4 regions of the Streptococcus sp. OMI870 genome follow, and region 4 is predicted to be linked to each of the others. Evidence: predicted binding sites of a transcription regulator. Region 4 holds the regulator's gene; each other region holds the start of a gene.
The links. The regulator Rex, encoded in region 4, represses fermentation and respiration genes when NADH is low (regulators of the CRP and FNR family bind a similar motif). The targets are predictions, from matches to a motif close to TTGTGAANTANTTCACAA.

Region 1 (5,507 bases), on a different contig from region 4:
AGGGCATCTTGAGGTGTTTCAAACAAGATCAAAGCATGTGTTTCACCAAAGCGTGGATCTTTTGCAACGTCGATCAATTTTTGAATTGGGACAACGTTTGCTTTCACACCATTCGGTGCTGCTTGCTTGATCAACTCTTTACGGAGTTCATCTTTAGCAACTGAATCTGAAGCAACAATGATCCGATCGGCTTTTGAATCGGGTGTCCAAGCAGTTGCGACTTGTCCATGAAGCAGACGAGTGTCTAAGCGAGCAAGGTTGATCTTGAGCTTACCATCTCCAATCACTGTTCCTTCTGGAATAGCAGCTTGGGCAACAGGGGCAGCGGAAGCAGTGCTTGCTTCTTCGACTGGATTCAATTCTTCTGGAAGAGCTTTGATTCCATCTTTAGATTCTTTGATAATGTTTGCAGCGACTTTATCAACGCCGGCATTTGCATCCATCAATCGCTCTGTATAAGCTTGAATCAACATTGGAAGGTTTAATCCTGTGATGATCGCAAATTTACGATCTGGATTTTCTCCCATAACGCGACTCGCTTGGTTAAATGGAGAACCACTCCAAAGGTCAGCCAAAACCAAGACTTCATCTTCTGCATCAAATGCGGCAACAGCTGCATTAAATTTAGCATAGAGATCATCCGGGCCTTCACTTGGTATGAACGTAACCACTTGAACTTTCTCTTGATCCCCAAAGATCATCGAGCCGGATTGGTGGATTCCAGCTGCAAATTCACCGTGGCTAGCAATAATGATACCAATACTCATTATTGACATTCCTCCTTATAAAATTTGTTTGACTTTCAGTTTAAGAAAACTTTAAGCTTCTCTATTATAAACCGTTTTCACGAAAAAGTCAATGATACCGCCTTTTTGCCTAGTAGAATCAAGCAGGAAGGGTCTCTTTTGTTTTTTTGAAAAAGAGTGAAAACAACTGAAAAGCGAACATTAAGTAAAAAAATATGAATTTATTAAAGAGATTTTAGACATTTATTTCCTGAATGATTGTCAAAAACAGTAAAAAATCCTGATCATAAAATTAAGGTGTGATTAGACGGAGCAGATAAAAAAGGTTAGTCCAGGAGGGCTAACCTTGAAGGAAAATATTCTTAATGTGTGAAATCAAGTACCATACGTCCTTGAATGGTTCCAGCTTCCATTTCGTCAAAAACTTTAACCGCATCTTCTACTGGGCGTTTTTGAACGACTGGCACTACCAAACCTTCTGCACCAAATTGGAAGGCTTCTTCCAAGTCTTTACGAGTTCCTACTAGAGAACCGATAACTTGGATACCATCTAATACAGTTTTCACAATGCTGAGATCCATCATTTCTGAAGGAAGTCCAACTGCGACAACGCGACCACCAGCACGAACAGAATCTACTGCTTGGTTGAAGGCAACTTTAGAGACAGCAGTTACGACAGCAGAGTGAGCGCCACCATTTGTTTGTTCTTTGATCAATCCTGGAACATCTTCTACTTCACGACCGTTGATAACAAAGTCTGCGCCAACTTCTTTCGCCAATTCAAGTTTGTCGTTGTTGATATCGACAGCGATGACATGAGCGTTGAAGACTTTTTTGGCATATTGAACAGCCAAGTTTCCTAGTCCTCCAGCACCGTAGATGACAATCCATTGGCCTGGCTCAGCTTTGGCTTCTTTGATGGCTTTGTAAGTTGTAACCCCGGCACAGGTAATAGAAGAAGCTTGTGCTGGATCTAATCCTTCTGGTACTTTCACTGCGTAATCTGCAGTAACGATACATTGTTCAGCCATTCCTCCATCAACAGAGTAACCAGCATTTTTTACAGTACGGCAAAGTGTTTCACGACCAGTCGTACAGTATTCACAAGTTCCACATCCTTCGAAGAACCAAGCAACACTGACACGATCCCCAACTTTTAAGCTTGTCACATCTGGAGCAAGTTCTTTTACGACTCCAATTCCTTCGTGCCCAAGTACACGGCCTGGTACTTTACCGAAGTCTCCGTGAGCAACGTGCAAGTCCGTGTGGCAGACACCACAGTACTCAATTTGAACAAGTGCTTCCCCTGATTCCAATGGACGCATATCCTTGTTTGCAACGATTTCAACACCAGTACTTTCTGGATTTACAACAACAGCTTTCATTTTGTTCCTCCTTAAGTGAACGAGAAGTGATTTAGAATTTTTGAAAACGCTTCTCAAATAACTATGTTAATAATATCACAATCATATCTATTGAACAATAAAAATATGGAAAAAAAGGCGGGGATTGATTAACCGATTAAGGATATAGGTTGCAAAAAAGACATGAGATGCTCTCCTCATGTCCATTCGTATTATAAGAATAATTGAATCAATTGGCGTGCGACACCATCCTCATTATTGGTGAAATCTGTGACGGAATCCGCATAAGGAATCAGGACAGAGCTCGCGTTTTTCATAGCATAACCATGACCAGCAAGAGCTAGCATCTCAGTATCATTGTGCTCATCTCCAAAAGCAATCAAATCTTTCTGATCCATATTGAGTTTATCTAAAAGGTAAGTCAGAGCGGATGCTTTGGTCACATTTTTGGGATTGCATTCCAGAATATTTAAGGGACCACCCCAGGTATTGATAGAAAGATTGTAGTCATAGTGTCGATTCATTTCATCTGCTAGAGCATATTTGTCCTCTGCTTGTGTTTGAAAGAGGATACAGTTTGGATCGGTCGTTACTCGTTCTGGATTGAATTGGTTTTCTGGTTGGAAGGCATCAATTCCGAATAATTTAGGATCTGCAACTTGCTCATTAGGATCGGTAATGAAGAATTTATTACGGTATTCACCAGCGATAAAGTCTGCTTGAATAGTATCACGATTGGCAACCATATCTAGGAGGTATTTTTTATCTAAGGTTAAACATTGTTCATCTGCCCATTTTTTCTCAGGCAGATGGGTTAGAGAGCCATTGAAATTGATCATTGGAGTATCAAGTTCTAGTTGTTTGTAATAGGTATGGGCCATGCGGTAAGGACGACCAGTCGTAATAATAACTTTGTGGCCAAGGGCGCTAATTTTTTTAATGGTATCAATCGTAAAGTCGCTCAATTTGCTTTCGGAATTCAAGAGGGTTCCGTCTAGATCCAGAGCGATCATCTTTTTATGCATATTTCAGTTCCTTTCGAGAAGAATGAGACCATTATATCAGAAAAATCGGAAAAGCGCTCAAAAATCGAGAAGAGAAGCGGGATTTCTTGAAAGACGAAAGATCTTTTGGTAGAATAGATATAACGTTCGCAAATTGATTGGGAACGAGAATGATGAAAAAGGAGTTTATTCTGAAATGGATAAGTTTTTTAAACTTTCAGAACATGGAACCACTGTTCGGACAGAGGTTCTTGCTGGTCTGACAACCTTTTTTGCGATGAGTTATATCCTCTTCGTAAATCCGCAAATGTTGTCACAAACAGGTATGCCAGCTCAAGGGGTCTTTCTTGCAACGATTATTGGATCTGTTGTCGGAACCTTGATGATGGCTTTTTATGCCAATTTACCGTATGCACAAGCCCCAGGAATGGGCTTGAATGCCTTCTTTACCTTTACCGTTGTATTTGGTATGGGCTACTCATGGCAGGAAGCTTTGGGAATGGTCTTCATTTGTGGTGTGATTTCATTAATTATCACATTGACAAATGTTCGGAAGATGATCATCGAATCGATTCCGACAGCCCTACGCTCTGCTATTTCAGCTGGGATTGGGATTTTTTTGGCCTACGTTGGGATCAAGAATGCAGGATTTTTGAAATTTACGATTGACCCTCATACCTATACAGTGGTCGGAGAAGGAGCAGATAAGGCGAATGCAACGATCTCAGCCAATGCATCTGCTGTTCCTGGTTTGGTTGATTTTAATAATCCAGCCGTCCTCTTGGCCCTTATTGGTCTTGCGATTACCATTTTCTTTGTTGTCAAAGGGATTAAGGGAGGGATTATCCTTTCCATCTTAGTGACGACGGTTCTTGGAATTCTAATCCATGTTGTTGATATCAGCAAAATCGACTTTGCAAGTAACCATCTAGGAGCTGCCTTTAATGATTTAGGCACGATCTTTGGTCAAGCTTTAGGATCTAAAGGATTGGGTTCGTTGATTTCCAATACGTCTCGTTTGCCTGAAACCTTAATGGCAATCTTAGCCTTCTCCTTGACCGATATTTTTGATACCATCGGGACCTTGATCGGTACTGGTGAAAAAGTAGGGATTGTTGCAACAAATGGTGAAAATCATCAATCAGCGAAATTGGATAAAGCTCTCTATTCTGACCTCGTAGCGACTTCAGTCGGAGCCATTGCAGGGACATCGAATGTAACGACCTATGTTGAATCTGCAGCCGGTATTGGAGCGGGTGGACGAACTGGTCTGACAGCCTTGGTTGTAGCGATCTGTTTTGCTATTTCAAGTCTCTTTAGTCCATTGCTAGCGATTGTACCGACAGCAGCTACAGCACCAATTTTGATTGTTGTGGGAATCATGATGTTGAGTGGTTTGAAAAATATCCATTGGGAAGATATGTCAGAGGCCGTTCCTGCCTTCTTCACTTCTATCTTTATGGGCTTCAGCTACTCGATTACTCAAGGGATCGCTGCTGGATTTATCACCTATAGCTTGGTGAAAGTGGTTAAAGGACAAGCCAAAGAAGTGCACAGCATGATTTGGATCTTGGATGTTCTCTTTATTTTGAACTATATTAGTATGGCCTTGCATTAATCAAGGGGGAAACAAAAAGGAATGAGTGCAATTCACTGCTCTCATTCTTTTTTTTGTTGGCCAGTAGTCTAGAAGGAATCCTAATCCTTCTCTTTCAAAAGGAATTCTTAGGCGGACAATTTCTAAAAGAAAGAGCAGAATTTTAAAAAGTTTGGTATAATAGAAAAATGATTAGTCACAATGAAACAGAGCTGATCGCTCTAGGAGAACAGTTGGGAAAACTGTTAGAAAAACAGGATGTGATCATCCTATCGGGTGATTTGGGGGCTGGGAAAACTACCTTTACCAAGGGAATTGCAAAAGGTTTAGGGATTGATCAGATGATTAAAAGTCCTACCTATACCATCGTTCGGGAATATGAAGGACGTCTGCCTCTCTATCATTTGGATGTTTACCGAATTGGGAATGATCCAGATTCCATTGACTTAGATGATTTTCTGTTTGGAGAGGGTGCTACCATTATTGAATGGGGAGAGCTGATTGAACCCAGTCTTTCGGATGCTTATTTGAAAATTTTTATCCGAAAATTGGAAGATGGGCGAGAGTTGGAATTCGAAGCTCATGGAGCGCGCGCAGAGGCTTTGGTAGCATCCTTTGAGCAAGCGGGAGATACAGATGCCTAAGGAGAAAGAAGTTACATTAGAGATTCGACAAGCTGAAACGACAGACGCGACTCTCCTTGTTGATTTCTTAAATCAAGTTGGTAAAGAGTCCGATTATATGACCTTGGATGAAGCTGGTATTGGCATGTCCCCAACTGATATGGCACAATTTC
Region 2 (5,507 bases), 140 kb from region 4:
AACATAAACATCAATGCCGTTATCTTGAAGAGTCTTATAAAGATTTTGCATCTCTTTTACAGCACGGACACCACGTTTAAATTTGATTTCCACTTGACCAGCTTCGCCTTTCAAGCTTTCTGGACTTTCCCATGTTTCAAAAACCAAATCTTCTTTCAAAGCACGTTCAATTGATTTTTCAGATACCGCTTGAACTTCTTCAGATGTCATACCAGTAAACAAGTAAGTTACCCATGGATAAGAAATGTCTGAGCTGAAGGTTCCACCGATGGCTTCGTAAAGATAACGTAATTTAGCACTGAAATCTTTATATTCGTCTAATTTTTTTACTTCTTCGAGGCTCTTAGAACCCTTGAATTCTTTGTACTCATTATAAATCACAGTGTAATCAGAAACAATATCTTTGGCGATCTTATCAATATTAACAGGGTTTCCTTCCTTGTTGTTGTGATCTTCTGTGAAGTTGTCTTCTGGAATATTTGTACGAATCGCCTTATCCAACTCTTCTGGAGTCATCTTAAATTCCAAGTTTTCGATCTGATAAGTGAAGGTTGCTTCACCGATATCATTGATGACGGTTGTGTTATCCCAGTCAAATACAGCATATGGTTTTGCTGATTCATCATATTTTGAACTAGATTTGCCATTTTCTTTAATGACATTACTTAATTTCTTATATAGTTTGTCCTCCCACTGACCACGTTCAAGGACTTGATCTTCTTTCTTCACGCTTGTTTCCTGACTAGTTTTACTAGACTCAGTTGTTTTAGACGACTGAGAAGCCTGACAACCAACCATAAATAAGGCTAGACCACAAACTAAAAAGAGACGATGTTTCTTCATGAGAAAACCTCCAAAAAAAATTTTTAATTAGAAAAAAGGCAACAAAGAACCTATGATTTGAAACGGTTGCGCCATTGCAATCATAGGCCTCATTGCCTTTTATATTATTCCACACCCATTATACTAATTAGCTGATTGAATGTCAACCGAAAACGGTTACATTTTTCATTTGTTTGTAAAATTCTTTCATTTTATTGAAAGAAATATAAGAAACTATTTAACGACGATTACTAATATAATATAACTCCTTTTCGAATCCTACTTTCCTAGCTTTCAGAAAAGACATTTTCATTGTCTTCTCCTCTAAGCTCTGTTATACTTGGAGGAACAAAGAAAGGAGACATGCCAATGACATTGTCCAAAAAACTCACACTTTCTCTTGCCTCAATGGCAGTTCTTGGTCTTTTAGCAGCCTGCTCTAACCAGACAGCTCAAACACCTGCAAGCTCTGCTAGTCCCCAAAAGGTTTCTTCGAGTACTTCAAGCTCTAAAGGTTCACAAACGGCTAGCCAAGCTGAAAATCTAGACGGTACATACAAAGGGACTGATGAAAATGATCAGATCACTCTGACCCTGTCTGGTACGACGGGCACATGGGAAGAGGTTGAAAGGGATGGCGAGAGAGAAAGCAAGCCTGTAACCGTTCACGCTGACAATCATACTCTCACTGTGGGAGATGATCTCAAATATTACACACTTGAAGGCAATCAACTGACCATCGAAGATGATGATCGAGATCCTTCTGATACCATTGTATTAACGAAATAGCATAAAAAATCAGAGGTTAGGATGTTTATCCCAACCTCTATTTATTATCTTAATGGAACTGCATCCCACCATCCACGATGATGGTTTGTCCTGTAATGTAGTTTGAATCAGGACCAGCAAGGAAGCTAACCGCTGAAGCGACATCTTCGGGTTCTGACAAACGTTTGAGGGTAATATCTTTAGCGAAAGTTTGCATACCCCATTCGTCATCTTTACCAGCGTTCTTACCAACTTCATGAGCGATATCATACATCATTGGAGTCTTAACGATACCAGGTGCATACGCATTGACAGTAATACCTGAATCAGCCAAGTCACGTGCCAATGTTTGAGTGATACCACGAACTGCAAATTTAGTACCACCATAGACAGTCAAGTTAGGGTTACCTACAACACCTGCTTGTGAAGTTGCATTGATGATTTTTCCGCCATGGCCAAGCGCTTTGAATTGAGCTTGTGCTGCTTGAGCACCCCAGATGACACCACCAACGTTGATGGCAAAAGTACGTTCAAATTGTTCTTCTGTAATCGTATCAAGTGGTGTAGTTGGTGCAACACCAGCGTTGTTAACGACGACGTTTAAGTCTCCGAAATGATCCACAACTTTTTGGAAAGCTGCAGTCACTTCAGCTTGTTTAGAGACATCCGCAACAACCGCAAAAGCATTTTCTGCTGATAACTCAGCTACTGCTTTTTCTGCTGTTTCAGCATTGTAGTCTAAGACTCCGACCTTGAAGCCATCTTGTACCAATCGTTTTGCAATCGCAAAACCGATCCCTTGACCTGCACCTGTGACAATAGCTACTTTAGACATATGATTCCTCCTTGGTATCCCCGATACCAGCAAACGTTCATAAAAGAACAGCATAGGTTGACAGTCAGTTTTGTATGAATCTATTATAAGTTCCTTCCAAAACTATGCTAACAGTATACTCCTTTGTGAAAAAAGTGTCAAACTCTGGCCTGTTATTTTCTAAAGTAATTTACAATCTATCTTATCTTTATTTAGTAATAGATTAACTGATCAAATTAATTTTGAAAAGGGTTTTATATCTTGACAAAAACACTCATATTGCCTTTGTTTTGCGACTTATTTCATGCTACACTAATTATAAGAAAATCAAACAATAAGGAGGTCAAACAATGAAAGAATTCATGGATAAATTGAATAACCTACCTAAGCCAGTTCAATACATTATTGCGATCATTGTTTTCTTTATTGCGTTTTACATTTCTTATAGCTTGTTTTAAGTTAGAACGTACAAAGCTCTCTTTAGCTAATACAGTATTTTAAAAGAGAGTGGGACAGAAATCGGTAATTCATTAGAATTCGATTTCGTCGTCCCACCTCCGCACAGTTGAGTAGGGCTGTAAAAGCTGATGAAATCAGCGCAGTAGAGCCCACTCAACCACTGCGTCTTACTCGATAATCCAAAGACAATTGAGAGGCTAGGACTTTTGTGTCCCAGCCTCTTTCATTTTTTAAAACATTTTAAAGACTGCTACTGCAAGTACTGCACCGATGATTGGACCAACTACTGGGATCCAAGCGTAACCCCAGTCACCATCTCCTTTGTTAGGAATAGGAAGGAGGCTGTGCATGATACGAGGTCCTAGGTCACGAGCTGGGTTGAGAGCGTAGCCTGTAGTTCCACCGAGAGACAAACCAATCCCTACAATCAAGGTACCAACGGCAAAAGTACCGAGTCCTGCTTGAAGGTCATAAAGACCAAGTGCAAAGATAGTCAGAAGCAAGACAAAGGTTCCAAGGATTTCACTGATGACGTTTGAAGTAGTATCCTTAATAGCTGGACCAGTACTAAAGGTTGCAAGGATATTTCCAGGATTTTCTTCTGCTAGGTAATGCGGTTTGAACTGTAACCAAACAAGGACTTGCCCTACCATGGCTCCTGCGAATTGAGCAAGGATATAAGGAATCACAGATGCCCAAGCTAGCCCACCATTAAGGGCAACCCCAATTGTTACTGCAGGGTTCAAATGTGCTGGACTTAACTTGCCAGAGATAAAGGCTGCCACTGCAACCGCAATCCCCCAACCAAGGGTAATGACGATCCAACCTGAGTTGTGGCTTTTTGTTTTTGGAAGAACCACTCCTGCTACAACCCCATTCCCTAATAGAATCAGGATTAGAGTTCCTAAAAATTCACCAAATATTTCTTTCATATACGTTATTTCTCCATCAAAAAGAGGGGCCGGTCAGATATTCTTCTTTCCAACCCCTTTTTTGTTTTTCTTAGTTTTTTAATGCTGCCAAGTCATTGTTTTCCAAAGCGACTTGCAAGTCTTTGCGGTAGCCAACTTTTTCATCTTCTGACCATTCATAGAAGCGTCCCATTTCATCCAAAACGGGTTCGATCATCGCATCTAAGCTATCCCGCATGAAGAGCATGTGGTTTGTCCTACGAAGAAGGAAGTCAACTGGGCTAAGTGCCAATTCATTGCGCATTGCATAGTGAAGTGATAAGGTATCTGCTAGGCTCAATCCAGGTGCTTGTTCCACGCTATGAGCAAGGGCGAAGACCTTAGGTGCATTAGAACCGTATAGGTTAGCTAGGTAGTGAGCTTCCTTGCTATCCAAGCCACGAGATACGCCAAGTTGAGCAAAGGCTTCGATTTCAGAATCCACGTTCGTTGGGTTAATTTCTCCACCTGATACTGGGTAGGTCTTAGAGTTAATCAATTTGAACTGACGGTCGAACTCTTCCTTAAGAATGTTCAAGACACGCTCCATCGCTCCTTCAGCCATCTTACGGTAGTCTGTAATCTTACCACCAGCCAGGGTCAAAAGACCATTGTCATCGCGGTCTAAGCTTGATCCACGAGAAACAGCAGATGGATCCAAATGTTTTTCAGAAGTGCTACCTTCCAAGTGGCTGATTGCTGATTCAACATCTTCACGCGATTTTTCTTTAGAAAGATAGCCTTCAACTGTTGCAATCAAAGCATTAAAGCTCTCATCACTGATAGTGCCGTTGTTTCCACCATTGTAGTCAGAAGCACTGTTTCCTGAGATCAAGGGACGAAGACCAGCCCAGCTACTTTCGATATCATCGATGGTGATGTGAGCTTCTGGGAAGCGGTTATTCACGATTCCTAACAAGTAGTCGACATCTTCTTGAGTTACTATTGGATGCTCTAAGTCGCCAGTGTAGTCCGTGTCAGTCGTTCCGAAGTAGGTTTTGTTTTCACGTGGCAAGACGAAGACCATACGACCGTCTCCAAGACCAGTATCGAAGTAGACTGGTTGAGAAACCTTAATCTTGCTAGAATCCACGACCAAGTGAACACCCTTGGTTGGACGCATTTGTGAATGCTGCTCTCCATTATTTGAGAGATTACGCACTTTATCGCTCCAAGGTCCAGTTGTATTAATCACCAAACGAGCCTTGATTTCAAAGACTTCATCAGTCAAGAGATCACGCGCCACTACACCTGTGATCTTGCCAGATTCATCAAAGAGGAATCCTTCTGCTTTTACGTGGTTGGCAATGAGGGCTCCATCTTGGTTGGCACGTTTGATATTTTCAATCACCAAACGAGCATCGTTGTTACGGAAGTCTAGGTAGACCCCACCACCGACAAGACCTTCTTGTTTCAACTCAGGCTCCCGAGCCAACACTTCTTCCTTGGTCAAGACCTTGTTGGCAGCTGGTGTATTGCTGACGCCTGCCAAGAGGTCATAGAGGTCCATGGCTACCTTGAGACGGAAGAGGCTAAAAGTTGCCCCATCTTCATCATAGACTGGTAAGAGCATTGGGTCTGGTTTTGGAATATGAGGAGCAATTTGTTGAACTACTGCACGTTCTGATACCGTATCTGATACCACTTCTACGTCAAATTGTTTGAGGTAACGAAGTCCACCGTGGACCAATTTT
Region 3 (5,507 bases), on a different contig from region 4:
AAAAATCTAATTTTTCACGAAAAAGCGATTCTGAGACCTAAAAAGCAAAAAAGACGAGCAAGCCCTCTGCTCCCTTTCTTCTATTGAAACTTGAAAAGGCCATCAAAAATCCCCCGCTCTTTTGAGCGAGGGATAGCTGATAAACATCAGTTGTTCTCTAGCACCTTATTTACGACGTCCTGGACGTTCTTTGTAACCATAGTATGCATCTTCGATGATTTCTTGCATATGGTCTACCATTGGAAGACGTGGGTTAGCTGGTGAACATTGATCTTCGTAAGCAAGGAAGGCCAATTCGCGAGAATGTTTCTTCCATTCTTTTTCATCGATTCCTTGTGCTTTAAAGTTCATTTGGATTCCTACGTGCTCACCGAGTTCGTAAACAGCTTTTGCGTAAGCTTCAACTGCTTCTTCTGGTGTAGAGCATGGAAGGCCAAGCATACGAGCGATGTCTTGATATTTCTCATCTGCACGGTAGTAATTGTACTTAGGCCATGTCGCTGTCTTAGCCGGACGTGTACCGTTGTAACGGATAACGTATGGAAGCAAGATCGCATTGGTGCGTCCGTGAATGGTGTGGAATTGCGCACCAATCTTGTGGGCCATTGAGTGAGAAATACCGAGGAAGGCATTGGCGAAGGCCATACCTGCGATGGTTGACGCATTGTGCATCTTTTCGCGTGAATGAAAGTCCGCGTTCTTCACTGAGCTTTCCAAGTTTTCGAAGACAAGTTTGATGGCTTGAAGAGCAAGACCATCAGTGTAATCACTTGCCATTTGAGATACATAAGCTTCTGTTGCGTGCGTCAAAACGTCCATACCAGTGTCCGCTGCAACAGATCCTGGAACAGTCAATACCAAGGCAGGATCTACAATGGCAACGGTTGGCGTCAATGAGTAGTCTGCGATTGGGTATTTACGGTTGTTTGCTTTATCAGAGATAACGGCAAATGGTGTTACTTCAGATCCTGTACCAGATGTTGTTGGGATGGCAATGAATTTGGTCTTCTTACCAAGCAATGGGAACTTGAAGGCACGTTTACGGATATCCATGAATTTTTGAACCAAGTCACGGAAGTCCACTTCTGGTTGTTCGTAGAAGAGCCACATTACTTTGGCCGCATCCATTGGAGAGCCACCACCGAGAGCGACGATAGTATCTGGTTTGAAGGCACGCATGATCTCTGTACCACGTTCAACGGTTGTGATATCTGGATCTGGTTCTACGTCTGCAAAGATTTGGTAAACCACCTTGTTGCGACGAAGGTCAAGCTGTTCGATGATGCGATCAAGGAAACCAAGCTCTACCATAGCGTGGTCTGTAACGATCATGACACGTTCAACGTCACGACATTTTTGTAGGTATTCAATTGAATCACGTTCAAAGTATGTTTTTGAAGGTAGTTTCATCCATTGCATGTTATTTCTCCGGCGTCCGACTTTTTTGATATTCAAGAGGTTGATGGCACTAACGTTGTCCCCAACAGAGTTGCGTCCGTAAGAACCACATCCAAGTGTCAATGATGGCAAGAAGGCATTGTAAACATCCCCGATACCACCGAAAGTCGAAGGAGAGTTGCAGATCACACGAATGGCTTTAACTGCTTTACCAAATTCTTTGGTCAATTCTTCGTCAGCTGTATGGATGGCAGCTGAGTGACCAAGACCGTTGAATTCAACCATTTGGCGAGCTTTGTTAATTCCGTCTTCACGGCTTTCAGATTTTAAGACAGCGATGACTGGTGACAATTTTTCACGAGTCAAAGGCTCTTTTTCACCAACTTCTTTACATTCTGCCGCAAGGATATTGGTTCCTTCTGGAACTGAGAAGCCAGCTTGTTCTGCGATCCATGCTGCTGGTTTCCCAACGATGTCCGCATTCAATTTAGCACCCGCACAGTTCTTGCTGTTGGCTTTTACGCCGAAGCAGAACTCTTCAAGAAGGGCTTTTTCTTTTTTGTTAACAAAGTAAGTGTGGTAAGATTTGAATTCTTCAACAAACTCATCGTAGATTTCTTTATCGATGATGACCGCTTGTTCAGACGCACAGACCATACCATTGTCAAATGATTTAGACATGACGATATCGTGTGCAGCTTGGCGGATATTAGCTGATTTTTCAACATAGGCAGGAACGTTTCCGGCACCTACCCCAAGAGCTGGCTTCCCACATGAGTATGCCGCTTTAACCATGGCATTCCCACCTGTTGCAAGGATAGTCGCAATCCCTTCGTGGTTCATAAGGGCACTGGTTGCTTCCATAGATGGTTGCGTAATCCATTGCACACAATTCTCAGGTGCTCCAGCTGCAATTGCTGCATCGCGGACGATTTGTGCCGCATGAGCAGATGATTCTTGAGCAGATGGGTGGAAAGCAAAGACGATTGGGTTCCGTGTCTTCAAGGAAATCAAAGCTTTAAAGATTGCTGTTGAAGTAGGGTTGGTTGTAGGTGTGATCCCGCAGACAACACCGACTGGCTCAGCAATAAGGGTCAAACCAGTGACGTCATCTTCTTGAATGACACCAACTGTCTTGGTGTGACGCATGTTGTTTACAACGTGCTCACAAGCGAACAAGTTCTTAGTCGCCTTGTCTTCAAAGACTCCACGACCAGTTTCTTCATAGGCATGAAGAGCAAGCTCACCGTGTGCGTCAAGAGCCGCTACAGATGCTTTTGCAACGATGTAGTCTACTTGTTCCTGATCCAATTTGCGCATTTCTTCAAGCGCTACAAGCGCTTTTTGCACCAACTCGTCTACGTGTTTTTCAGCAGCGAGTTTCTTTTCTTCAGGTGAGAGAGTTTTTTTATCAGCCATTTGATGCTTTCCTCCAATGTTTGAAACCCTTATCCTTTTCCGGAACTTTTTCTTGTTTTCAGAAACTTTCAAGAATAGTGTAAGAAATTTCGATTTGTTAATTATTTCACAATATCATTGTACTCTATTTTAAGATTTTTGTAAACACTTCCAGGCAACTTTCACAAAGAATTTTTTGTTGTTTGTGAATTTTTTATCAAATTAAACGCAATTACAGGACTTTTCTGATCACATTGTGAAAAAAATATTAAAAAAATTTTTTCTTCACAAAGTAAAATTTTCAACCTGTTTTTGTAAGCGTTTTCTTAATCTTACTAAAAAAAGCAGCTCTTTACAAGTAAAAAGTTGCTTTTGTTCTCTTTTGTTAGCATTTGTTTTATTGCAATTTCAAAAAAGTCTTTCTATTTCTTAACTGGACCTTTTTCCGCTTTATCAAGGGCTTCCTTGACGGTTTGGGCATAGAGTTCGCCACCATTGGTTTCCATATTGAAGTGAACAGAGTCTGTTCCCACCCAAATGTTTGGATTTTCAACAGCTACTTGGTACCAATCTGCAATGGTAATAAAATCATACTTCTTGGCTAATTCCAACTCATAGAGACGAGTTTGGACCGATTCGCTAGACTCGTCGTTGGCATAACGACCATCATATGGTGTCACAAGAATCAAGCGACGACCTTTTGGAAGTTTTTCAACATACTGATCCAGCAACTCTTTGTAATTGCTAACAGTATTAGTTCCTAGGGCAATGACGACATTTTTCAATAAGACCTTATTGGAAATATCAGTCTCAAAGACCTTCATTCCATTTTCCAACTGACGGCTCACCACCGCATCGATCTGGATGCCTGGAATTGCTTTTAATAGGTAATCCTGCGCTCTCAAGTTAACTGAATCACCAATCATGGTCACCCCATTTGAGACGTTGTAATCTGTCGCCGTAGCATTTTCCACTTGTGTCCGTGTGACCTGCATTTTATTGTCTGCTTGATTGAGGCCACTGATAACTAAGCTTTCGTCAAAGGCTCCCACTGTTGGTGCAAAGGCAGAAATCCCAATCATCAACAGGGTCAAGGGAATCATCAGGTAAAAGATTGGCTTGGTTAAAAAACTGAGGTCCATCTTCATGCCAAAGACATGAGGCTCTTTACCTGCAATGGTTGGCTCCAAAATATAGAAAGAAAGAGCTGTTAGAATCAAGGAGACAATTGTCGTCGCAATAGCTCCTACCACATTTCCCAACTGTTGGGAGAAGATAATAAAGAAAGGCCAGTGGAAAAGATAGACACCATAACTGGTATCTGCCAAGAAATTGAGGATGGCGGGTTCTTTTTTATCTGGCGTCTTCTCATGGAGAATGCGGGCCGAAAGAATCATGGCGCAAGCCGCAATGGTCGCTACTAAAAAGCCAAATAGATAGGTCCATAAGCTATCAAATGGCAAGAAAAGACTGAGCAGGAACAAGAAGGCAAAACTGCCAATCAAGACCGCTAGCGTCTTTTTCGTACTCCAAGACTGTACGAGTTTTGTAAAGTTTGGACTGACATTAGAAATCCCTGTCACCGTTGCTAAACACGATCCCGCAAAGAAGGGGAAGATATGGGTAAAACTAGAGAAATAAATCGTGGAGAAATTGGCTGTCAAAAAGGCACGGATGAACATGGACAAGAAGGTGAAGAGAAAGAGCCCACTGGATGCTAAGAAGAGCATGCCTCGGTATTTCCCAACCGTCTTAGACCGCTTAGCCAAGAACCATGCTAGGAGCGCCCACAGCACATAGTAATGCACCTCTAGAGCCAAACTCCAAGTATGAAGGAAGAGGTGAGGAATAAAGTTACTTTCGTAACTACCACCGGTTGCCATCTCAAAGAAATTGGTCACAAAACCAAAGACCGCTGCAATCTGAGTCCCAATACCAGCAACGTAGTCCCGTTGAACCATAAAGGTAAAAGGCATCACAACCAAGACCATGAAAACAAGTGGCGGTACGATTCGATAAAAGCGCCGTTTTAAGAAAGCTAGGTAGTCGATCTCCTGCTTGCGCGCAAATTCATCGATCAAGAGAGCAGTAATTAAAAATCCTGAAAAGGTGAAGAAAATATCTACCCCAATAAAGCCTCCTGGGAAGGCTTTCTGGAAGAAATGGTAGAGCAATACCAATAAGAGTCCAGTGACACGGACGAGTGAAAACCATTTAATGCGCATTCTGATAAATCCCCTGCTTGAATGTTCCTTTGTATACGACGTTGGCTTCTGTGGTTAAGGTGCCTTTGCCCTCGGGCTGACCATTGACAAACTGTCCTTCATAGGTCCAGCCATCCTTAGACTTGAACTTGCCATAACCACTAAAAGAGCCGTTGACGAGGTTGCCCGTATAGGTATCCCCATTTTTGAAAGTGACCGTTCCCTTGCCATTCATCTTGCCACGAACTAAACTTCCCTTGTAGCGGATAGCCCCCTTGTCCAGAGTCAAAGTACCCTGACCTGGAATAGCTGAAAAGAAGACTAGCAAAGCGGATAAAACAATCACGACCAATGCTGCTATTTCTAAATTTTTTCTTGTTAGATAGACCTTGTAAGTCTCCAAAAATTCTTTCATATTCTGTATTCTCTCACATATCAAACTCTTAAGAAGTTGCTAGCCGATCTAACCAAGCCTCACAGCCGGCCAGAACCCTGCGATAGGTTTCC
Region 4 (5,507 bases):
TGACGCGGAAGCCCAAGCTGAATTGATGTCTAAATTCAAACTCTCTGAACGCCAAAGCCAGGCTATTTTGGATATGCGTCTTCGTCGTTTGACTGGTTTGGAACGCGACAAGATCCAAAGCGAATACGATGATTTGGTTGCCTTGATTGCTGATTTGACGGATATTTTAGCAAAACCAGAGCGTGTGGCTGCAATCATCAAGGAAGAATTGGAAGAAGTCAAACGCAAGTTTGGTGATCCTCGTCGCACAGAATTGATGGTTGGAGAAGTTCTTTCTCTTGAAGATGAGGACTTGATTGAAGAAACAGACGTCTTGATTACCCTGTCCAACAAAGGGTACATTAAACGCTTGGATCAAGCTGAATTTACTGCTCAAAAACGTGGTGGTCGTGGGGTTCAAGGTACAGGAGTCAAGGATGATGACTTTGTTCGTGAATTAGTTTCTACAAGCACCCATGATCACTTGCTCTTCTTTACTAATAAAGGGCGTGTCTATCGTCTAAAAGGCTATGAGATTCCCGAATATGGTCGAACAGCCAAGGGTCTACCGATTGTTAACCTGTTGAAATTGGACGATGGAGAGTCCATACAAACCATTATCAATGTTGAGCAAGACCGAAGTGATGAAGCCTATCTCTTCTTTACGACTCGACAAGGTTTGGTGAAACGGACCAATGTAGCAGAATTTTCTAATATCCGTCAAAATGGGTTGAAAGCCTTGAACCTACGAGACGAGGATGAATTGATCAACGTCTTCCTTACAGACGGAAATACAGACGTTATTATTGGTACCAAGTATGGTTATTCTGTCCGCTTTAACGAATCTGTTGTACGTAATATGGGACGCTCTGCCACAGGGGTACGTGGGGTTAATCTCCGCGAAGGTGACAAGGTTGTTGGTGCAAGTGTCGTCACCGATCAGGATGAAGTATTGATTATTACCGAAAAAGGTTATGGAAAACGCACCATAGCGAGCGAATACCCAACTAAAGGCCGTGGCGGTAAAGGAATCAAGACAGCCAATATTACAGAGAAAAATGGTGCATTAGCTGGTCTTTTAACTGTTAAAGGAGATGAAGACCTGATGATCATTACTGATACTGGGGTCATGATCCGGACGGGTGTAGCCAACATTTCTCAGACAGGTCGTTCCACTCAGGGAGTGAAAGTGATGCGACTTGATCAGGATGCTAAAATTGTGACCTTTACAACGGTGCAACCTGATGAAAAGGATGAAGAAGTAGTGGAAGAAAACGAATAGATAAGGGGACAGCATGTCACGCAAAAGAAAAAAGAAAAAGAGTTTACGTAATACTCTTATCAATATCGTTGCAACACTCTTGATTATTCTCTCACTTCTCTTGATTTTCAATGCTCCGATCCGAAATATGATCATGGTATGGCATACCAACCAATACCAGGTTAGCAAGGTCGACAAAAAGACCATTGATAAGAATAAAGAAGTGAAGACGAGCTTTGATTTCCAAGATGTTGAGTCGCTCTCAACGGAAGCTGTTATCAATGCCCAATGGCAGGCTCAACAGCTTCCTGTAATCGGGGGGATTTCGATTCCTGAATTGAATATGAACCTTCCAATTTTTAAAGGACTGGAAAATGTCGCGCTCTACTATGGAGCGGGTACCATGAAGGAAACTCAAGTCATGGGACAAGGGAATTACTCTCTCGCTAGTCACCACGTATTTGGCTTAACTGGAGCAAATGCCATGTTGTTTTCACCGTTAGAGAAAGCCAAAGCTGGTATGAAGATCTACATCACAGATAAAGAAAAAATCTATACCTATGTGATTTCCTCTGTGGAGACAGTGACACCAGACCGTGTCGATGTCATTCAAGACCGTGAAGGTGTTAATGAAATTACACTGGTGACCTGTGAGGATGCGGCAGCAACTTATCGTACGATTGTAAAAGGAAATTTGGAAACTTCTGTTGACTACGACAAAGCTCCAAAAGAGATCCTGGATTCATTTAGCAAGTCCTATAATCAAATGCAACTATAAAAAAATAAAGCCCAAGGCAGTAATGCCTGGGCTTTATGTATATGGCTAGAACTTTGTGAAGGAAGAAGCATTCTTGTAAAATTGTAAGAGATTGGTAATATAATGTAAGGAAGTTGTCATAATATAGAGGGAATTACAGTATATAATAGGATTAGAAAGAGTATGATAAGGAGGTAGAGTAGTGACGAAAGAGCGAATTTATCATCTCTTGCATCATTTCTACAATCTCTTAGTAAATGATTTTCCGCGAAACGGATTAATTACGAAAGGCATCTACGAAGTAGAGCAAGTCTACCAAGCACTAGAGGCGATTCCTCAGAGTCAGGAGTACTTGATTCGATGTGAAATTCAACAATTTTTGAAGGAGTTAGAACAAGTTCAAACGGGTTACCAGATTCGTTTCAATAAGGATGAAGTCTTAGTGTTAGACAATTTGAAACAAGAAATCGCTTGTAAATAATGAAAAGTCGTCATTTTCTCATTTTATTACGAATTAATAGGTGAGGAGGAAATTATGTACGACATTTCATTTATTGAACCATCTTTACTTCCCAGAGAACGTTTGATTTCTGAAGGTGTGGAGAAGTTGAGTCATCAGGAATTGCTATCTATTCTCTTACGGACTGGCAATAAACAACAGAGTGTTTACGAGATTGCACAAGGTCTTTTAAGTTCAGTCACTAGTTTAAAGGAATTGGGGCAATTGACTTTGGAAGAACTCCAAGAAATCTCTGGAATTGGTCGTGTTAAGGCCATCGAACTTCAGGCTGTTTTTGAGTTTGGTCGGAGGATTCATAAAGATGAATTAATGAGTTCTGAACAAATCATGAGCAGTCAAAAACTGGCCCATAAAATTCAACAAGAAATCGGCCATAAGAAGCAGGAGCACCTGGTTGCCCTCTATCTGAATACACAGAATGAAATTATTCATCAACAGACCATTTTTATTGGAACGGTAAATCGGAGTATTGCAGAACCACGAGAAATCCTACATTATGCACTGAAACACATGGCAACCTCCATTATCTTAGCGCATAACCATCCGTCTGGTGCTGTATTTCCCAGCAAGAATGATGATGAAGTAACGCATCGCGTTCTAGAGGCCTGTGAGTTGATGGGCTTAACCTTATTGGATCACTTAATTGTATCCGAAGATGACTATTATAGTTATCGAGAAGAGACGGATTATTTAGTTTAAAAAGGGTTGGAACTAGCTGTTCCAACCCTTTAGTTGTTATTGTTTTAATGCTGATCTTTATTCTTCATTTTTACGCATGAAATAAAGAAGTGTCTGTAATTCACTAGTAAGGTCGACATATTGAACGACGACGTCTTTAGGAACTGTCAAATGTACTGGTGAAAAGCTTAGAATGCCTTTGATACCAGCTTCTACCAAGAGGTTTGCAACTTCTTGAGCCTTGACACTTGGAACCGTTAGGATAGCTGTTTTAATCCCTTCTTGTTTGAGTTTTTCTTTAATGGTTGAAATACCAAAAATAGGAATACCATCTTTACTCTTAGTATTAATCAATTCATGATCATCTAAATCAAATGCCATGACAATTTTCATTTTATTGCGCTCATGGAAACGATAGTTGAGGAGGGCACTCCCCATATTTCCGATCCCAATGATAGCAACATTGGTAATCGCATTGTCATTCAAAAGATCTGCAAAGAAGTTCATTAGTTTTTTTACGTCGTAACCAAATCCCCGTCTTCCCAATTCCCCGAAATAGGAAAAATCTCGGCGAACGGTAGCAGAGTCAATCCCTATCGCATCAGCAATTTGTTTGGAATTGGCGCGCTCAATTTTTTCAGAATTAAACCGTTTAAAAATCCGGTAGTAGAGCGATAAGCGTCTTGCTGTTGCACGTGGAATTGGAGTATTTTTATCATGTTTCACAATATCACAACCTTTCCCTCTTATTGTATAGAAAGATTGTGAAAAAATCAACTATCTACAATGATTTTTCAAAAATATTTTTATGGAAAGAAAAAAGCTGATGGCGGTGGAGAGGTCCATCAGCATCAGCTTAGTTTTCAGCTTGTTCTATCTTTTTCAAAAAAGCGTAAAGACCATCGACACGTCCAGTATAGGGGAGGGAATCTCCCTTGTATGTAATCGATACGATCTTATAATTGTCTGGTAAGGTTACACAGCCCGAAAAAGCTAGAATGCAGGCTGCAAGGTTGGAGTAGGTAATGGTCCGTTCCACTTGATAAGCATCGATATAAGTTAGGGTTACCATATTAGGCCTCAGTTTTGTTAAAAATTTCTCTCTCTACGAGACTATCCATTAAGAAATAGAATTTTTGTTGAATGATATCATTCTCTGGATTTTTAAAGATATTAACCAGGCGAAGTCCAGACTTGTCTGTAATATTGATTTTAAATCCAGTCAGATCTTTGTTGAAGATGATTTTTAACAAGAAACCTTCCCCGCTGTTTGGAACAGCTTCAAGCAAACGATTTAACTCGTAATTACCAACTTTTGTGACTGCAAAGGTATTGTCACGAAGGGTATATTTCTTAACGTTGGGATGTAGACTATAGGTATATTTGCAGTCTTTCAATGAGACACTTGTTTCAAATGCCATATAATTCTCCTATGATAAAATTTCTTTTAGTTTTGCGAGGAAGTCTTGAACCTCCTCTAAAGTATTGAGTTCTGAAAAACTAATTCGAAGGGATTCTTTTAAGCGTGAACTATCTTTTCCGTAAAGGGCCTCAAGAACATGGCTGGGTTGCACGGTACCAGCAGTACAAGCAGAACCAGTGGATACGGAAATACCAGCTAAATCCAGTCTCATCAGTAAGACATCATTTTGCACCCCTGGAAAACCAAGGTTCCATACGAAGGGAAGATGATGATCACTCGCATTTAAGTAGTAGTTGTAATCAGCTAACCCATTGAGCAATTCCTGACCTAGTTTTTGAACCTGGTGGAAATTTTCTTCTTGATGAAGGGTAGCTTCTTGGAGAGCTGTCGCCATTCCAGCAACGGAAATAAGATTTTCGGTACTAGCTCTCATCTTGCTTTCTTGATCCCCACCATGTAAGAGGTTGTCAAAATCAGGGATAGAAGCATAAAGAAAGCCAACTCCCTTGGGACCATGGAATTTATGAGCAGAAGCACTGAGAAAATCGATTCCAAACTCTTCAGGATAGACAGGAAGCTTTCCGATTGCTTGGACAGCATCGACATGAAAGGCAGCTGGATGATCTTCTAACAGTTCTCCAATTTGCTTAATTGGCAAGAGATCCCCAGTTTCGTTATTGGCAAACATGGTAGAGACGAGAATGGTATCTGGTCTAAGTGCTGCTTTGATATCACTTGCTTGAATACGCCCTTCTCTTGGTTGAACGATCGTGACTTCAAATCCGAAACGATCCACAAGGTATTCAATGGGTTCTAAAACAGCATGGTGTTCCAAAGCGGTCGTAATGATGTGTTTGCCATCTGCCTGGTGTTTCAAGCAATAGCCTTT

Region 1: the regulator Rex is predicted to act here: its motif matches at 2,195-2,212, upstream of adhP (alcohol dehydrogenase AdhP).
Region 2: the regulator Rex is predicted to act here: its motif matches at 2,583-2,600, upstream of QM968_RS01970 ((S)-acetoin forming diacetyl reductase).
Region 3: the regulator Rex is predicted to act here: its motif matches at 2,912-2,929, upstream of adhE (bifunctional acetaldehyde-CoA/alcohol dehydrogenase).

What each region holds. Positions count from the first base shown of each region.
Region 1 covers NZ_JASHGM010000007.1:69,095-74,601, reverse strand. Annotated here, with positions in the region: gene QM968_RS10040 (PTS sugar transporter subunit IIB) at 1-767, opposite strand, end outside; gene adhP (alcohol dehydrogenase AdhP) at 1,109-2,131, opposite strand; gene QM968_RS10030 (Cof-type HAD-IIB family hydrolase) at 2,323-3,135, opposite strand; gene QM968_RS10025 (NCS2 family permease) at 3,311-4,732, shown strand; gene tsaE (tRNA (adenosine(37)-N6)-threonylcarbamoyltransferase complex ATPase subunit type 1 TsaE) at 4,900-5,355, shown strand; gene QM968_RS10015 (N-acetyltransferase family protein) at 5,348-5,507, shown strand, end outside.
Region 2 covers NZ_JASHGM010000001.1:384,701-390,207, forward strand. Annotated here, with positions in the region: gene QM968_RS01960 (haloacid dehalogenase-like hydrolase) at 1-843, opposite strand, end outside; gene QM968_RS01965 (SP_0198 family lipoprotein) at 1,192-1,611, shown strand; gene QM968_RS01970 ((S)-acetoin forming diacetyl reductase) at 1,661-2,425, opposite strand; gene QM968_RS01975 (MIP/aquaporin family protein) at 3,094-3,795, opposite strand; gene glpO (type 1 glycerol-3-phosphate oxidase) at 3,866-5,507, opposite strand, start outside.
Region 3 covers NZ_JASHGM010000006.1:79,885-85,391, forward strand. Annotated here, with positions in the region: gene adhE (bifunctional acetaldehyde-CoA/alcohol dehydrogenase) at 166-2,817, opposite strand; gene QM968_RS09480 (acyltransferase family protein) at 3,219-5,021, opposite strand; gene QM968_RS09485 (hypothetical protein) at 5,011-5,415, opposite strand; gene QM968_RS09490 (low molecular weight protein-tyrosine-phosphatase) at 5,444-5,507, opposite strand, start outside.
Region 4 covers NZ_JASHGM010000001.1:244,453-249,959, reverse strand. Annotated here, with positions in the region: gene gyrA (DNA gyrase subunit A) at 1-1,261, shown strand, start outside; gene QM968_RS01210 (class A sortase) at 1,275-2,018, shown strand; gene QM968_RS01205 (hypothetical protein) at 2,200-2,478, shown strand; gene radC (RadC family protein) at 2,533-3,216, shown strand; gene QM968_RS01195 (redox-sensing transcriptional repressor Rex) at 3,274-3,921, opposite strand; gene QM968_RS01190 (DUF4649 family protein) at 4,052-4,267, opposite strand; gene QM968_RS01185 (DUF1831 domain-containing protein) at 4,269-4,616, opposite strand; gene QM968_RS01180 (cysteine desulfurase family protein) at 4,626-5,507, opposite strand, start outside.